Regions from separate parts of the Mesorhizobium sp. P3_A10 genome, predicted to be linked through region 4. Evidence: predicted binding sites of a transcription regulator. Region 4 holds the regulator's gene; each other region holds the start of a gene.
What was found. The regulator LexA, encoded in region 4, represses DNA repair genes until DNA is damaged. The targets are predictions, from matches to a motif close to TGTTCNNNNTGTGTTCNG.
Positions count from the first base shown of each region.

Region 1: a site for LexA is predicted at 1,588-1,605, ahead of AC1DXU_RS17175 (YifB family Mg chelatase-like AAA ATPase). Genes of this name have one in related genera too.
Region 2: a site for LexA is predicted at 2,088-2,105, ahead of recA (recombinase RecA). Genes of this name have one in related genera too.
Region 3: a site for LexA is predicted at 1,786-1,803, ahead of AC1DXU_RS01095 (ATP-dependent helicase). Genes of this name have one in related genera too.

Region 1 covers NZ_JBFUFZ010000004.1:84,324-88,498, forward strand. The annotation lists gene AC1DXU_RS17175 (YifB family Mg chelatase-like AAA ATPase) at 1-1,493, opposite strand, end outside; gene AC1DXU_RS17180 (hypothetical protein) at 1,837-2,040, opposite strand; gene AC1DXU_RS17185 (Ig-like domain-containing protein) at 2,068-3,333, shown strand; gene gshB (glutathione synthase) at 3,350-4,175, opposite strand, start outside.
Region 2 covers NZ_JBFUFZ010000003.1:462,474-466,648, reverse strand. The annotation lists gene AC1DXU_RS15215 (pseudouridine-5'-phosphate glycosidase) at 1-866, opposite strand, end outside; gene AC1DXU_RS15210 (carbohydrate kinase family protein) at 937-1,881, opposite strand; gene recA (recombinase RecA) at 2,165-3,265, shown strand; gene alaS (alanine--tRNA ligase) at 3,648-4,175, shown strand, end outside.
Region 3 covers NZ_JBFUFZ010000001.1:218,548-222,722, reverse strand. The annotation lists gene AC1DXU_RS01095 (ATP-dependent helicase) at 1-1,745, opposite strand, end outside; gene AC1DXU_RS01090 (flavin-containing monooxygenase) at 1,883-3,166, opposite strand; gene AC1DXU_RS01085 (LuxR C-terminal-related transcriptional regulator) at 3,290-4,175, opposite strand, start outside.
Region 4 covers NZ_JBFUFZ010000003.1:224,079-228,253, forward strand. The annotation lists gene AC1DXU_RS13940 (AMP-binding protein) at 1-391, shown strand, start outside; gene kynU (kynureninase) at 410-1,657, opposite strand; gene lexA (transcriptional repressor LexA) at 2,136-2,873, shown strand; gene AC1DXU_RS13955 (ComEC/Rec2 family competence protein) at 2,867-4,175, opposite strand, start outside.

The DNA.
Region 1 (4,175 bases), on a different contig from region 4:
GAAATCGCTTCGGCCAGATGAATGCGGCCGACCGCTTCGCTGGCCTCGAGATCGGCCAACGTCCGCGCCACCTTCAGCACCCGGTGATAGGCGCGTGCCGAAAAGCCGAGCTTTTCGCTGGCATCCCTGAGCAGCGACAGGCCTGCGGCATCCGGCATCGCGATCTCCTCGATGACCGAAGGCGAGCAATGCGCGTTGGTGGTGGCGCTGGTGACGCCTAGCCGCTCGAAACGCTCGCGCTGGATGGTGCGGGCGCGGGCCACGCGCAGCGCAACGGATGCACTCTTCTCCGCCCTATCAGGCCGGATCAGATCGCCGGCCGACACTGCCGGCACCTCGATCCTCAGATCGATGCGGTCGAGCAGCGGGCCGGAGATGCGCGCCTGATAGTCGGTGCGGCAGCGCTCGCCGCGCAGGCAGCGATAGCCGGGCTCGCCGGCCATGCCGCAGCGGCACGGGTTCATCGCCGCCACCAGCTGGATGCGCGCCGGATAGGTGACGCGATGGTTGGCGCGCGCGATCATGCAGTCGCCGGTCTCCAGCGGTTGGCGCAGCGCATCCAGCGTCTGCGGCGTGAATTCGGGAAATTCATCGAGGAACAGCACGCCGTGATGGGCGAGCGACACTTCGCCCGGCCGTGCCCTCAGGCCACCGCCGACCATCGCCGCCATCGACGCCGAATGGTGCGGCGCGCGGAACGGCCGCCGGTCGGTCAGCTTGCCCTCGCCTAGCTCTCCGGCCACCGAGGCGATCATCGAGACCTCCAAAAGCTCCTTCGGCGCCAGGGGCGGCAGGATCGACGGCAGCCGCTGCGCCAGCATCGACTTGCCTGAGCCTGGCGGGCCGACCATCAGCAGATTGTGGCCACCGGCCGCCGCCACTTCCAGCGCCCGCTTGGCGGTCTCCTGGCCCTTGATGTCGGAGAGGTCAGGCAGGTCGCGCGCCGAGGCGTGGATGCCGGCCTCGGGCCGCGACAGCACCTGCGTGCCGCGAAAATGATTGGCAATCGCAATCAGGCTGCGCGGCGCCAATATGTCGAAATCCTTGCCGGCCCAGGCCGCCTCCGGGCCGCAGCCGAACGGGCAGATCAGCCCTTTTCCCTCGGCATTGGCACCGATCGCCGCTGGCAACGCACCGGCCACTGCGGCAATGGTGCCGTCGAGCGAGAGTTCGCCGAGCACGACATAGCCGGCCAGCATGTCGCCCGGGATGGCACCGAGGGCTGCCATCAGGCCGAGCGCGATCGGCAGATCGTAATGGCTGCCTTCCTTTGGCAGGTCAGCCGGCGCCAGATTGACCGTCACCTTCTTCGACGGCATCGACAGGCCGGAAGCATGCAATGCCGCCTGCACCCGCTCGCGGCTTTCGGCCACCGCCTTGTCGGCCAGGCCGACGATATGCATGTTGACCTTGCCCGGCGCGATCATCACCTGCACGTCGACCGGCACGGCCTCGATGCCCTGGAAAGCGACCGTGCGAACCCGCGCCACCATTTTCTCTGCCCCCGGATACAGGCTCGCTCAAAGCCGATGCAACCGGGCCGTGAGCGACGTCAAAGGAAGACAAGCATAGATTTTTGGGTTAGGCAAGAACATTACGGGAACATAGGAGCGCCCGCGGCCGCCAGGCCACCTTCCGACAGCGCACGGCTTTTGCGGCACCAAGCGAGGCCGAGCTTCACACGCCCCACCCGGGAGACAGAATTAACCACATTGGAAAACGGCAAAAGCCAGTTGGCTTTGTCACCGATCCGACTCGCTTACCATGGTATCGTTGGATCGGGGGACATCCGCAGCGCGTCCAGGCGCAAAGGCGAGGAAGACCAGGATGCCGACCTTAAGCAATGGAAGTGAACTCACCGTATGGAAAGAACCCGACAATCCCAATCCAAGTCCTGACACGGTCCTTTTCAGCATTGCGGAAACCGACGGCGACGTCATCGGACCGATAGGGGCAAAGCCGGATTTCCCGTTCGGTGGGATCGATCTCGCTTCCGTCGATGTCTTCGACGGCTTCTTCACCATCACCAGCTTCACCCATGAGGGCAGGACCGAAACCTGGACGACGGTGGAAACGCAGGTCTTCGACAACGAAGGCAATCTTATCCGCACCGTGTCCGACCAGGCGGCCTTCCTGTCGGCCCGGATCGTCTCGGTCAACGCCGACAGCCCAGACAGCATCACGGTGACATGGATCGGGGCGAACGACTATTTCGGTGGCGAAAACACCCGGTACGGCCAGCATCAGATCATCCTGGCCGGCGGCGCGCTTCAGCCCGACACCTTCGTCAATCATGCGCCCTCAGCCGCCAACCTGAATGTGTCGGTTTCGCAGGGGCAATTTCTCGACGACGTCAAATTCAGCGCGGCCGATGCCGACTACGATCTCTTGAGCTTTATCATTGTAGACGGGCCGGACCACGGCAGTTTTGAGCAGAGCACGCGTTTCGACGGCAACCACTACCCGTTTCACCAAGGTCACGTCGGCACCAGCCTGCACTATCATGCGGACTTTCTGAGCGGAAATCTGTTCGACTACACGCCCGAGGCCGGCTTCGTCGGCACCGACAGTTTTACGGTTTACGCCACGGACGGCCAGGGCAACAGCAATGTGGCGACGATTACGATCACGGTCACGCCACCGGCCGAATCCGTCACGCTGACCGACGCGACGAACACCGTGAACTATGGAAGCCATGATCGTGCCGTGCTCATCGACGCGCTGGGGGGCGGCGACCGCATCACCGGCACCTCATTCAACGATACGCTCGACGGCGGCGCCGGCCACGACCAGCTGTTCGGCGGCGCCGGCGCCGACACGATCATCGGCGGCGCGGGGACCGACTGGCTGAAGGGCGACGCCGGCAATGACGAGATCAGCGGCGGTGCGGGCACGGACGGCATTCGCGGTGACGCGGGCGACGATTTCCTCGACGGCGGCGCCGGCTCCGACGACCTGCGGGGCGGCGCTGGTGACGACATCCTCAATGGCGGTGCCGGCCGCGCCCGGCTGGCCGGCGACGCGGGCAGGGATGTCTTCGTGTTCGACGCGCTTGGACCGGCGAACTACGACAGTATCGTCGACTTCGATGCGCAAGATGATGTGTTCCGGCTGGACAGCTCCGTATTCGTCGGGCTGTCGGCCGGCCCGCTTCTGGCTGCGGTCTTCGCGATAGGCAACAAAGCCGTCGATGCCAGCGACCACATTCTCTATGACGACGCGACGGGCGATCTGCTGTTCGATGTGGACGGGGCGGGCGGCGTGTCGGCTGTCAAGTTCGCCGCCATAGGCCCGGGCACATGGCTCACCGCGGACGACTTTCTCGTGTTCTAAATGCGTGGGGCGGCATTCAGCGCCGCCTCTTGCCCTCAACCGCGTCCCAGAACAGGCTGGCAATATCGGCACCGCCAAAACGCTTGACCTCGCGCACGCCGGTCGGCGAGGTCACGTTGATCTCGGTCATGTAGTCGCCGATGACGTCGATGCCGACGAGGATGAAGCCACGTTCCTTCAGCGACGGGCCGATGCGGGCGCAGATCTCGCGCTCGCGCGCCGTCAGTTCGGTCTTCTCGGCGCGGCCGCCGACATGCATGTTGGAGCGGGAATCGTGCTCGGCCGGCACCCGGTTGATGGCGCCCACCGGCTCGCCGTCGATCAGGATGATGCGCTTGTCGCCCTTGCGCACGTCCTTGAGATAGCGCTGCACGATATAGGGCTCGCGGAACATCTGGCCGAACATTTCGAGCAGCGAGGCGAGGTTGCGGTCGGCCTCGTGCAGATGGAAGATGCCGGCGCCACCATTGCCGTAGAGCGGCTTGACGATGATGTCGCCGAACTCCTTGCGGAAAGCGGCGACCTCTTGCGGGTCCTTGGTGATCAGCGTGTCCGGCATCAGGTCGGAAAACTCGGTGACAAAGATCTTTTCGGGGCTGTTGCGCACCCAGGCCGGGTCGTTGACCACCAATGTCTTGGGGTGGATGCGCTCGAGAATATGTGTCGTGGTGATGTAGTTCATGTCGAAGGGCGGATCCTGGCGCAGCAGGATGACGTCCATTTCCGACAAATCAGTGCGCACCTTCTCGCCCAACGAAAAATGGTCGCCCTTCTCGTCGCGCACCTGCATCGCCTCGATGCGGGCGAACACCTTGCCGTCGCGCAGCGACAGCCGGTCGGGC
Region 2 (4,175 bases), 240 kb from region 4:
GCGATGTTGGTCTTCAGGCTCCTGCCGCCGGTGAGCTCGAGGATTTTGCCCAGCAGGAACGGCGTCACCGCCTTGCCGGTTACGTTCAAAGCCTCGGCGGCCTTCTGCGCGGCCTCGATGTAGCCGGCCATTTCGTCGGCCGGGATTTCGTCATCCTGCGGCACCGGATTGGCGATCAGCATGCCGCCGCTCAAGCCCAGCGCGGCCCGAGTCTTGTAGAAATGCGCGATCTCGTCTGCGCCATGCAAGGTCAGCGGCGCGCGGAACGGCGAATGCCGCGACCAGAAGGCCGGCATCGTCTCGGAGCCATGGCCGACCACCGGCACGCCGCGCGTCTCAAGCACTTCCAGCGTCTTTTCGATGTCGAGGATCGCCTTGGCGCCGGCCGAGACAACGATGACTGGCGTGCGCGCCAGCTCATCGAGATCGGCGGAGATGTCGAAGCTCTTTTCGGCGCCCTTGTGCACGCCGCCGATGCCGCCGGTGGCGAACACTTTTATGCCGACCATATGCGCCGCGATCATCGTGGCGGCGACCGTGGTGCCGCCGGTGCGCCCTTGCGCCACGGCGAAGCCGAGGTCGGCGCGCGACAGCTTCATGGCGTCCCCGGTCATGGCGAGAGACTCGCGCTCGCCGTCGGAGAGGCCGATCTTGATGCGGCCGCCAACCACGGCGATCGTCGCCGGCACCGCGCCGCCATCGAAAATGATTTTTTCGACATTGGCCGCCATGGCGCCATTGTCGGGGTAGGGCATGCCGTGGGTGATGATGGTGCTTTCCAGTGCCACCACCGGGCGCCCAGTGGCCAGCGCCTGCGCCACCGGCGGATGGATGTCGATGAAGGGGCGAGCGGTTTCCGGGGTCATGATGGTCTCCGATCCGGAGCGTCGCGCGTCCACCTGGACTGCGCGCTCCAGCAACAACAATTCGCCGGTCTCATGCCATTTCCTGTGCATCCGGCACAAGGGCCAGCGCTTCGGCAAAACTCGCCGCCGTGAAGGCAGGCACTGCGTCGGCGCTTTCGATGGCAAGCGTCGCGGCCGCGACGCCCTCGCGTAGCGCTTCACGCAAGGGCAGGCCGCGCAGCAGGGCGGCGACCGTAGCGCCGGCCAGCGCGTCGCCGGCGCCGGTGACGTCGGCGATTCTTCTCGGGGCAGGGGGCACGATTGTGAAAAGGCCGCTTTCGTCAAAACCCAGCACCGGGCCATCGCCCGCCGTCACCACGCCGTTCTTGAGGCCGACACGCCTCAGGCCGTCGACGAGGTCTTGCTCTTCAGTGTCGACGCTTTCACTGGCCAACGCTATCGCCTCGCGTCGATTCATAAACAACAGCGCCAGCCCGCCGAGTACCGGCGTCAGCCGCACCACCTTGGCCGGCGAGATGGCGATGGCGAACACCGGCTTGCCGTCAGCGAGCCCCACCAGTCGCTCAAGTGCTGTCGACGGAAGATTGGCGTCACATAGGATCGCATCGGCTGAGCCGATTACCTCGCGCACCTTGGAGCGGCGGATCTGCTTGGGGAACGCCAGGTCGTACAGCGCCATGTCGGCAAAGCCGACGATCAGCTCGCCGTCGCGGTCGAGCAAGGCGGTGTAGCTCGGCGTCGTGCGGTCGAGGAACACCGCCGACAGATCGGCAATGCCGGCCTGGGCGATTGCCGAAGACACCGTGTCGGCGGCCGCATCGCCGCCGCGCACCGAAAGCAGCGAAGCCGAGACGCCGCGCCGCACGATGCTGCGCAGCGCGTTGAAGACGCCGCCGCCGACATCCTCGCGCATCGTGCCCGGGTTGGACGCTGCCGGCACATAAGGGCCGGAAACCTGGCCGCGCCGGTCGATATGGGCGCCGCCCACGGCCAATATTTTTGCCGATTTCACCATGCGGGCGATATGACCTTTGTTATTCCAGCCGCACAAGCGCTAGGCTGTGCGACGGAGCTTCGCAGGCAAGCCAGCGATTCGGTGGATCGGAACAACCGGACCGCCTGGCCCAATGCAGGATGCATCTGGAAACGAAACCCTGAGACAAAAATAGAACAAATCCAGATATCGTTTGTTTTTCAGATATTTGACACCCCTTGCCAAACGAGAACAAAAAAGGTACAAACTGAAGCAGGGATCACGGATTGTCCGGCCTTCATTGACGACCAAGGGGTGATGTATCATGGCTCAGAATTCTTTGCGGCTTGTAGAGGACAAAGCGGTGGACAAATCAAAGGCTCTGGATGCGGCGCTGTCGCAAATCGAGCGTGCCTTCGGCAAGGGCTCGATCATGCGGCTCGGCGCCAACGAGCAGGTCGTCGAGATCGAGACTGTGCCGACCGGCTCGCTTGGCCTCGACATTGCGCTTGGCGTCGGTGGCCTGCCGCGCGGCCGCATCGTCGAGATTTACGGGCCGGAAAGCTCGGGCAAGACGACGCTGGCCCTGCACACGGTGGCCGAAGCCCAGAAGAAGGGCGGCATCTGCGCCTTCGTCGATGCCGAGCACGCGCTCGATCCGGTCTATGCCCGCAAGCTGGGCGTCGATCTCGAAAATCTGCTGATCTCACAGCCGGACACCGGCGAGCAGGCGCTGGAGATTTGCGACACGCTGGTGCGCTCCGGCGCCATCGACGTGCTGGTGGTCGATTCGGTGGCGGCGCTGACGCCGCGCGCTGAAATCGAGGGTGAGATGGGCGATTCGCTGCCCGGCCTGCAGGCCCGCCTGATGAGCCAGGCGCTGCGCAAGCTGACCGCTTCGATCTCGCGCTCCAACACCATGGTCATCTTCATCAACCAGATCCGCATGAAGATCGGCGTCATGTTCGGTTCGCCCGAGACTACGACCGGCGGCAACGCGCTGAAATTCTATGCTTCGGTGCGCCTCGACATCCGCCGCATCGGTTCGGTCAAGGACCGCGACGAGGTCGTCGGCAACCAGACCCGCGTCAAGGTGGTCAAGAACAAGCTGGCGCCGCCCTTCAAGGTGGTCGAATTCGACATCATGTATGGCGAAGGCGTGTCGAAGACTGGCGAGCTGGTCGATCTCGGCGTCAAGGCCGGCGTGGTCGAAAAGTCGGGCGCCTGGTTCTCCTACAATTCGCAGCGTCTCGGCCAGGGCCGCGAAAATGCAAAACTGTTCCTGCGCGACAATCCCGACACGGCGCGCGAGATCGAGCTGGCGCTGCGGCAGAATGCCGGACTGATCGCCGAGAAGTTCCTCGAAAATGGTGGTCCTGAGCGTGGCGAAGACGACGGCTTCGAGGAAGAATCCGGCGCCATGTAGGATGCGAGCAATCGCCGCCTGGGTTTTTCTTGAGTTCGCGTATCCCGATTGAGTTTGCGTATCGATGGGTTTCAAACCGCCGGCCTTGAGCCGGCGGTTTTGTGTTTTGGCGGCGCCGCAGGGCTGGGTTCGACTGGCCCGCAAAGCCGCGATTTGGACCAATCCCGTGTTTCTGGACAGGCTGCGGTGCGACCGCTAAAAGGCCAAGTCCGTCTTCCTATGCATGTCGCCCAAAAGTGGGCAGCGGTTTTGGGAAAACGACATGCATAAACACAGACTTAAAGCGCGGCGACTGAATCCGTTTCAACGCGACGCGCTTTAAGAAGCAAAAGTCTATTTACCGCCGGGCTGACCGGCGGCTCTCTCGAAAAAGGCAGCATTCATGAGTGGCGTGAACGAGATCCGGTCGACATTTCTCGACTACTTCCGCAAGGAGGGTCACGAGGTCGTCGCGTCGAGCCCGCTGGTGCCGCGCAACGATCCGACGCTGATGTTCACCAATGCCGGCATGGTGCAGTTCAAGAACGTCTTCACCGGTCTCGAAAAGCGGCCCTATTCGCGCGCCTCGACCGCCCAGAAGAGCGTTCGCGCCGGCGGCAAGCACAACGACCTCGACAATGTCGGCTACACCGCGCGCCACCTGACCTTCTTCGAGATGCTCGGCAATTTCTCCTTTGGCGACTATTTCAAGGAGCGCGCCATCGAGCTTGCCTGGAACTTGATCACCAAGGAATTCGGGCTGGACAAGGACAAGCTGCTGGTCACCGTCTATCATACGGACGACGAGGCGGCCGGCTTCTGGAAGAAGATCGCCGGCTTCTCCGACGACCGCATCATTCGCATCGCAACCTCGGACAATTTCTGGGCGATGGGCGACACCGGACCGTGCGGGCCGTGCTCGGAGATCTTC
Region 3 (4,175 bases), on a different contig from region 4:
ATGGAGCGGATCAGCTCCTTCAGGTTTTCCAGCCGGCCGGGGGCTTCGACCGAGCGGTCGTTCTTCCACATGTCGGTGTAGCCACTCTCCTCCAGAATGGTCTCGGCGAGCTCGGTGTGCGGCGTGGTTTCCAGCGCCTTCTGCCAGCGCTCGAAATTGGCCGATACCTCGCGCAGTGCCGCGCGCGGCTTTGGCTTCAGCTCGTCGCTTTCGGCGAGTTTCGTCGCCGCCTCAAGCATCGGGATGCGCAGTGCGCGCGCGGTGTCATGGATCTGGCGGATGGTGGCTTCGCCCAGACCGCGCTTCGGCACATTGACGATGCGCTCGAAAGCGAGATCGTCGGCGCCTTGCGCGACAACGCGGAAGAAGGCCAGCGCGTCGCGGATTTCGAGGCGCTCGTAGAAGCGCGGGCCGCCGATGACGCGGTAGTTGAGGCCGAGCGTGACAAAACGGTCCTCGAACTCACGCATCTGGAAGGAGGCGCGGACAAGGATCGCCATGTCGTTCAGATTGTGCTTGGCGCGTTGGTAAGACTCGATGGTCTCGCCGACGGCACGCGCCTCCTCCTCGGAATCCCAGGCGGCATGGACATGCACCTTCTCGTCGTCTTCGGCGATTTTTTCGGTGAACAGCGTCTTGCCGAAGCGGCCCTCATTGTGGGCGATGAGGTGAGAGGCGGTGCCGAGGATATGCGCGGTGGAGCGATAGTTTCGCTCCAGCCGGATGATGGTGGCGCCGGGGAAATCCTTGTCGAAGCGCAGGATGTTGTCGATCTCGGCGCCGCGCCAGCCGTAGATCGACTGATCGTCGTCGCCGACGCAGCAGATGTTAACAGCTGACCTGTCGCGCGAGGCGCCCCCCTCTGTCCTGCCGGACATCTCCCCCACTTGGGGGGAGATTGGCTTGCCTTCCGGCCGCTGCGCCAGCAGCCGCAGCCACATGTATTGCGCCGTGTTGGTGTCCTGGTATTCGTCGACGAGGATGTATCTGAAGCGCTTGTGGTATTCCTTCAGCACATCCGGATTGGCGCGGAAGATGCGGATCGGGTGGCACAAAAGGTCGCCGAAGTCGCATGCGTTCAGCGTCTTCAGCCGCTCCTGATAGGCCTTGTAGAGCTCGCGGCCCTTGCCGTTGGCGAAGGCGCGGGCGTCGCCCTCGGGAATGTCGGCGGGGCCAAGCCCCTTGTTCTTCCAGCCGTCGATCATCTGCGCGAACTGCTTGGCCGGCCAGCGCTTGTCGTCCAGTCCCTCGGCCTGGATCAACTGCTTGATCAGGCGCACGACATCGTCGGTGTCGAGGATGGTGAAATCGGATCTGAGCCCGGCGAGTTCCGCGTGACGACGCAGCAGCTTGACGCCGATCGAGTGGAAGGTGCCGAGCCAGGGCATGCCTTCCACCGCTTCGCCGACCAGGAGGCCAATGCGCTGCTTCATCTCGCGCGCGGCCTTGTTGGTGAAGGTGACGGCGAGGATCTGCGACGGGAAGGCCTTGCCGGTGGCGAGGATGTGGGCGATGCGGGTGGTCAAGACACGCGTCTTGCCGGTGCCGGCGCCGGCCAGCACCAGAACCGGGCCTTCGGTGGTTTCCACCGCCAGCCGCTGCTCGGGGTTGAGGCCGTTCAGATAATCGGGCGCATTGTTGTGGCCGCTGCGGGCCGCCATGGCGCGCGCGGCTATGCCCGACGGGGCCGTGGGCCGCGCGTTCGGTTCGTCAAAAAAAGGCATGTCTTCCGAAAAGCCGGACATCGCCCCCGAATGTAGTGATTCGGTGGCGAAAGGCCAGAAGTGTCTACGTTTTGTTCTGGTTTGGAAGCCAGATTCCCGGGCGCCGTGCGAATATTGTCGCCCCGGCGCCCGGCAAGCTGTGCAAAACCCGCCCGGCCTTACCTCGCGGCCGCCCGCATCCGTTCGCTGATCTTGTCGGCGACATAGCCGGCATCGCGTGCCGCGCCATGGATCATGGTGGAGGAGGTCGAGTGCTGGAAGTGCAGGCCGCAGACATAGAGGCCGGGTTCGCCCTCCACAGCGCCGCGATACTGTTTCACCCGGCCGTTGCCGTCGAAGATCGGCAGTTTGATCCAGTCCAGACCGGCACGGAACCCGGTGCACCAGATGACGTTCGAAACGTCGAGGGTCTGACCGTCGTCGAGCAGCGGTTTGCCGTCGCGGACGCCGGCAACGCGGGCGACCCGGCGCACGCCGGCGGCATCCAGATCCCGAGGTTTGACCCGGATCAGCGGCAGGCCGTGGGCGAGCTGCCCAGGTTTGGCCTTGCGGCCCATTGGCGTATCGACCGTGAGCAGCCGGTGGAAGACGATGCGGAAGACGATCGGCAAGATCAAACGCATGGCGAAATACCCATTGTAGGCCACCGGGATGTTGCCGGGATGCCGTCCGGCCAGCCAGACCTGATGGGTAGAAGCGATGTCGATGGCGATTTCCGCACCCGAATTGCTGGCGCCGACCAATAGCACGCTGCCCGGCTTGAGCTGCTCGGGGTTCTTGTAAGCGACCGAATGCAGTTGCCGGATCGACGGATCGAGCGACGCGGCAAAATCCGGGATCTTCGGTTTCTGGTAACTCGAGGCCGCGGTCACGACGTGACTGGCGATGTACCGGGTCCGGCCAGCCGTCACGACGTAGCGGCCGTCGATGCGGGTCACCTCGTCGACCTTGACGCCGGTGCGCACCGGCAAGGAAAACTTTCTTGCATAGGCTTCAAGATAGTCGGCCATCTCGTCCTTTGTCGGGAACGAGTAGCGGGCGGCGGGGAAGGGCATGCCGATCAGGCCGTCGAAGCGCGCCGGTGTGAACAGGCGCAGCGAATCCCAGCGCGAACGCCAGATGTCGCCGACGCGCTCGCGCGTCTCCAGGATGACGAACTTCACGCCTTTGCGGGCGAGGTGATAGCCGACGGAAAGGCCATTCTGTCCGGCGCCGATGACGACGACATCGACATGTTCCTCTCTCGGCACCGGTCGCGTTTCGTCGCCGATCGGCGCCTGGCTTGCGACTGCCTGCAATGCGCCGGCTTCCAGTGTCATGAATGCCACCCCTTGTTCCAGCAGCGCCCCGGCGCGCGCCCTGGTCTCGGTGATGCCGACACGGCGGCTATGCGGTTTCGCCACGTTGCTTGAAGTCGGGCCAGATATCGAAGTCGGGTTCATCATCGTCTCCATGCGGTTTCGTCAATCATGGAGCGAAAATAGCGAACCGGCACGGCGGCGCTTCGGGGCGATCCCTCACGAGGCAAAAGAAAACGCATGGGTATTTCCCCCCATGCCGTGGCGTCAAACCAGGCCGTTCTGGAAGGCGTAAGCGGTCGCGCCGGCGCGCGAATTGACCGCCAGCTTGTCGAATATGTTGCTCAAATGCCGGTCGACGGTCTTTTCGCTGAGGCCCAATTCGGTTGCTATCAGCCTGTTGGTCTTGCCGGTGGCGACTAGGCCAAGCACTTCGACCTCGCGCCGGGTCAGGCCGTGCGAACGCGAATTGGTTGGTCCGATCAGCGCAGTGACGCTGGCGAGGTCGGGCGCGGCGCCAAGTTCGGTGAAGACCGCCCGGGCGGCATCGAATTCAAGCCCGGCGCCGTCCTCGTCGCCGAGCCTGCGGCAGGCCTGCCCGGCCAGCAGGCGCAGACGTGCCTCCAGATAGGGCGCGCCGGCACGCTGCCAGGTCGTCAGCGCGGCGCGGAAATGGCCGAGCGCTGCCGCCGGGTTGTCTTCCACCAGTTCGATTTCGCCTTTCGCCTGCGAGGCCATCGCGGCAAGAATGTCGGTGGCGAAGCGGTTGGAGATCGCCTGCAATTCCCCGCAGGCCTCGCGCGCCTCGTCGACCGCGCCGGCCGCGATCATGATCTCGACCAGCGCCGGCAGCAGGCGAGCCCGGCTCAGCGGGGCCTTGGTCGTGGCCAGCACGCGGCGAATGGTTGCAGCCGCCTGGTCGGCATGGCCCTGCATGAGACGCAGCAGCGCCATGCCGGGCTGCGGTTCGAGGCCGAGCCGGCTGGCGGTACGGTAGAGCTTCTCGGCGGCGGCGCCTTCGCCGCGCAGCCGATGGATTTCGGCCTCCTGGTAGGCTGCGCCAGCCGCCATCTCGTTGCCGATAGCATGGGTCAGCGACAGCGTCGCGCGCCGCGCCTCGGCAATGGATTCCTGCCAGGCGCCGTTCAACTCC
Region 4 (4,175 bases):
CGACGGCTGGAACCTCACCGGCGACACTTTTCTGCAGGACGAAGACGGCTTCTTCCACTTTGCCGCCCGCTCTGACGACATGATCGTCAGCGCCGGCTACAACATTGCCGGGCCGGAGGTCGAGGCGGCGCTGCTTTCGCATGCCGACGTCGCCGAATGCGCGGTGATCGGCGCCGAGGACAGCGAACGCGGCCAGATCGTCGAAGCCCATATCGTGCTGGTGCAAGGCGTCGCGGCAAACCAGGAAACCGTCAAACGCCTGCAGGACCACGTCAAGGCGACAATCGCTCCCTACAAATACCCGCGGTCGGTCAAGTTCGTCGACGCGCTGCCCAAGACGCAGACCGGCAAGATCCAGCGTTTTCGGCTGCGCGCGCCGAAAACCGTTTGACGAGACCGGCGCTTCCGATCAAGTGACGGCCGTCTTGACGGCGAAGCGCGCATCCTTCCAGGCGCCGCTGCGCAAGATGTCCTCGAGCACTTCGACCGCGTGCCAGACATCGGCGTAGCCGACATAGAGCGGGGTGAAGCCGAAGCGCATGGTCGACGGCGCGCGGAAATCGCCGATCACGCCCCGTTCGATCAGCGCCCGCATGATCTGGTAGCCATGCTCGTGCATGAATGAAATCTGGCTGCCGCGTTTGGCGCCGTCGCGGGTGCTTTCGAGCGTCAGCCCGTAAGCGCCGCACTTGGCCTCGACGAGTTCGATGAACAGGTCGGCCAGCGCAATGCTCTTGCTGCGCACCGCCGCCATGTCGACATCCCTCCAGATGTCGAGCGCCCCCTTCAGCGTGCGCATCGACAGCACCGGCTGCGTGCCGCACAGAAAGCGGCGGATGCCGATGCCCACGGCATAGCCTGGCTCGAAGGCGAAGGGCCGGGCATGCCCCCACCAGCCGGTGAGCGGCTGCTGGATGTCGGCAAGGTGGCGCTCGGCCGCATAGATGAAGGCAGGGGCGCCCGGGCCGCCATTCAAATATTTGTAGGTGCAGCCGACGGCGAAATCGGCGTTCGATCTGTCGAGCTCGACCGGCATCGCGCCGGCGGTGTGGCAAAGATCCCAGACGATCAGCGCCCCAGCGTCCTGGGCCTTGCGCGTCAGTGCCAGCATGTCGCGCAGCTCGCCGGACTTGTAGTTGACGTGATTGACCAGCACCACGGCGGTGCGTTGGTCGATCAGCTCTTCGATATCAGGCGCGTCGACGCCGGCGAGGCGCAACTGAGTGTTTTTTCTTGTCGAGAGCACGCCTTCAGCCATGTAGAGGTCAGTCGGAAAACTGTCGCCCTCGGCCACGATGACCGGCCGCTCCGGCCGCATCGCCATCGCGGCGTGCAGCAGCTTGTAGATGTTGACCGACGTCGTGTCGCAGACCACCGTCTGGCCGGCCGCGGCGCCGATCAGGCGCCCGAGCTGGTCGCCGAGTTCGAGCGGCATATCGAACCAGCCGGCCGTGTTCCAGGCGCGGATCAGGTCGTGCGCCCATTCCTCGGTCGCTGCCTTGCGCAATTCCTCGAAAGCGGCATGCGAGGCAGCCCCCAGAGAATTGCCGTCGAGATAGATCACCCCTTGCGGCAGCACAAAGCGGTCGCGCATGGCGCGCAACGGATCCGCGGCATCCATCGCCTCGATGGCCGCGAGGTCGGGAATTCCTGTCATGGTTTGTCTGCTCCCCCAAGATTCGACGCAACGCCGGAACGACGGCATCCATCGGTCACGAGCGCTTTTCCACCACCTGGCATCGCGCGGCAAGGTTCCACCGATGACAAGCTGTCCGACCAGGCGCTGAAAACCAGGAGCCAAGCCAACCCAAGGTTGGCGTTTTGACTTCGTTTCGTTCACGGTTCACTAACCAAACCGCCCCGTCGATATGGCTTCAGTTCCGTGTCCTCTTTGCCGGCTGACGGCCGATTCCAATGCCGCCTTGTGGTAACCCAGAGGCGGCAAACGAAAGCAGAATCAAGGCGATGAGGCGCGATCCGGTGAAAGCGGGGCTGCGCCGCTGGCGCGGCGGTATCATTTCCAGAGCCCTAACACATTCATTAAACTTTAAACGGTTGCGGAACACAACTGGAACAGATAGTGTTTGTTCTGGGTTTGTTTTTCCGATTCTGGTTCGAAATCCCTGGGGGCCGCCATGCTGACGCGCAAGCAACATGAACTTCTGATGTTCATCCATGAGCGGCTGAAGGAGAGCGGCATTCCGCCCTCGTTCGACGAGATGAAGGAAGCGCTCGACCTCGCATCCAAATCCGGCATCCACCGGCTGATCACGGCGCTGGAAGAACGCGGCTTCATTCGCCGGCTACCCAATCGTGCCCGTGCGCTGGAAGTGCTGCGCCTGCCGGACTCGATCGCGCCCGGTCTCAACGCAGCGCGCAAATTCTCGCCGAGCGTCATCCAGGGCAGTCTTGGTCAGGGCAGCCTCGGGCGGCAAATCAAGCCAGGACCGTCCCGTATGCCTTCGGCCGGCAATGACGACGATGTGGTTGCCGCCGTGTCGATCCCGGTGATGGGACGCATCGCCGCCGGTGTGCCGATCGACGCCATCCAGCACCAGACGCATTCGATCTCGGTGCCGCCGGACATGATCATGGGCGGCGAGCACTACGCGCTGGAGGTCAAGGGCGATTCGATGATCGAGGCTGGCATTTTCGACGGCGACACGGTCATCATCCGCAATGCCAATACCGCCAGCCCGGGCGAGATCATCGTGGCGTTGGTCGATGACGAGGAAGCGACACTGAAGCGGTTCCGCCGCAAGGGCGCTTCGATCGCGCTCGAAGCCGCCAACCCGGCCTATGAAACACGCATTTTCGGTCCGGACCGGGTCAAGGTGCAAGGCAAGCTGGTCGGGCTGATACGGCGCTACTGAGCCGGCTCGGCGGCTGATCTGTCGGGCTTCTTGTAGGGCGGCATGCCCCTCGCCTCGCGCGAGAACTTTCGTTGGACATGCCAGGGGCGGTATGGCTTGTCGACGGCAAAGTCGATCTCCGGCGGCCTGGTTGCCGATTGCGGGTCGAAGAAGATCGCGGCGCTGCCCAGACGGGCAAGCTGCCGTTTGTTGACGACAAGGACCAGCGGATTGCGGCAAGGGTCATAGGCGGTGGCGTCGTCGATGATGATCAGGGTCGCGAAAGAACAGGCTTTCCACGCCGCCTTGCGGTCTTCGACATAGGCGACGATGGCGCCTGAGGGATGCCGCGCAAGGCACAGCCCGGCCTTGCAATAGAACGGCGACCCCGGCGGCAATTCGGCTGGGTCGGCGATGTCGAATTGTTCGCCGCTGTTGTCGAATATCTCGGGCTCGACGATGGTTTCGGACTTCAAGGCGCGCTTCCAGTTGTCGGTTGTGAATTCGTTCGAGCGCACCCGGTTGAGGGCCAGTTCGCCGCCGCCGATCGGCAGCGCGACCAGATGGGCATCCTCCGAGATCAGCACATCGGGCGTGCGTGTGTCGGAAATCGTCAACAGTCCGGCGATCGCGAAAGGAAGTGCAGCCAGCCTGAGCCATGTCGTTGCCATGGTGGCGATGATCAGCGCGATGGTTGTCAACAACACCGACTTGAGCGAAATCAACCCGACCGCATCGACTGGCGAGCGCTCCGAGATCCATGCCGACAAGGCAATCATCGCTGTCAGCCCCTTGCCCATGACATAGAGGAACGGCCCGTCGGCGCCGAACGGCATCGCCAACGCACTAAGAACCGCGAAAGGCATGACAACCAGCGAGACGATCGGCATGATGGCCAGATTGGCAAACAGGCTGAGCGGCGACACACGCTGGAAATGCCAGATGGCGAACAGCGCTGTGGCGCTGCCGGCGATAATCGAGGTCATGGCCAGACCGCCCGTCGCCAACAGGAATTTCCGGCTGAGGAAGGCAAGCGGTGAGCGGCGCGGCGGTGGCGACGTCGCCTTACCCGCGCGGTAGTCGGACCAGCCTGCATAGGCGCCGACCAGGGCCGCGGTGGCGGCGAAGGACATCTGGAAACTCGGGCCGACCACCTCGTGCGGCGACACCAGGATGACGGCAATGGCCGAGATCGCCAGATTGCGCATGGTGAGTGCGGCCCGGTCGAACAGCACGGCGATGAGCATCACCGCTAGCATGATGAAGCTGCGCTCGGCGGCGACCACGACGCCTGAAATGATGAGATAAGCGGCGATGGACATG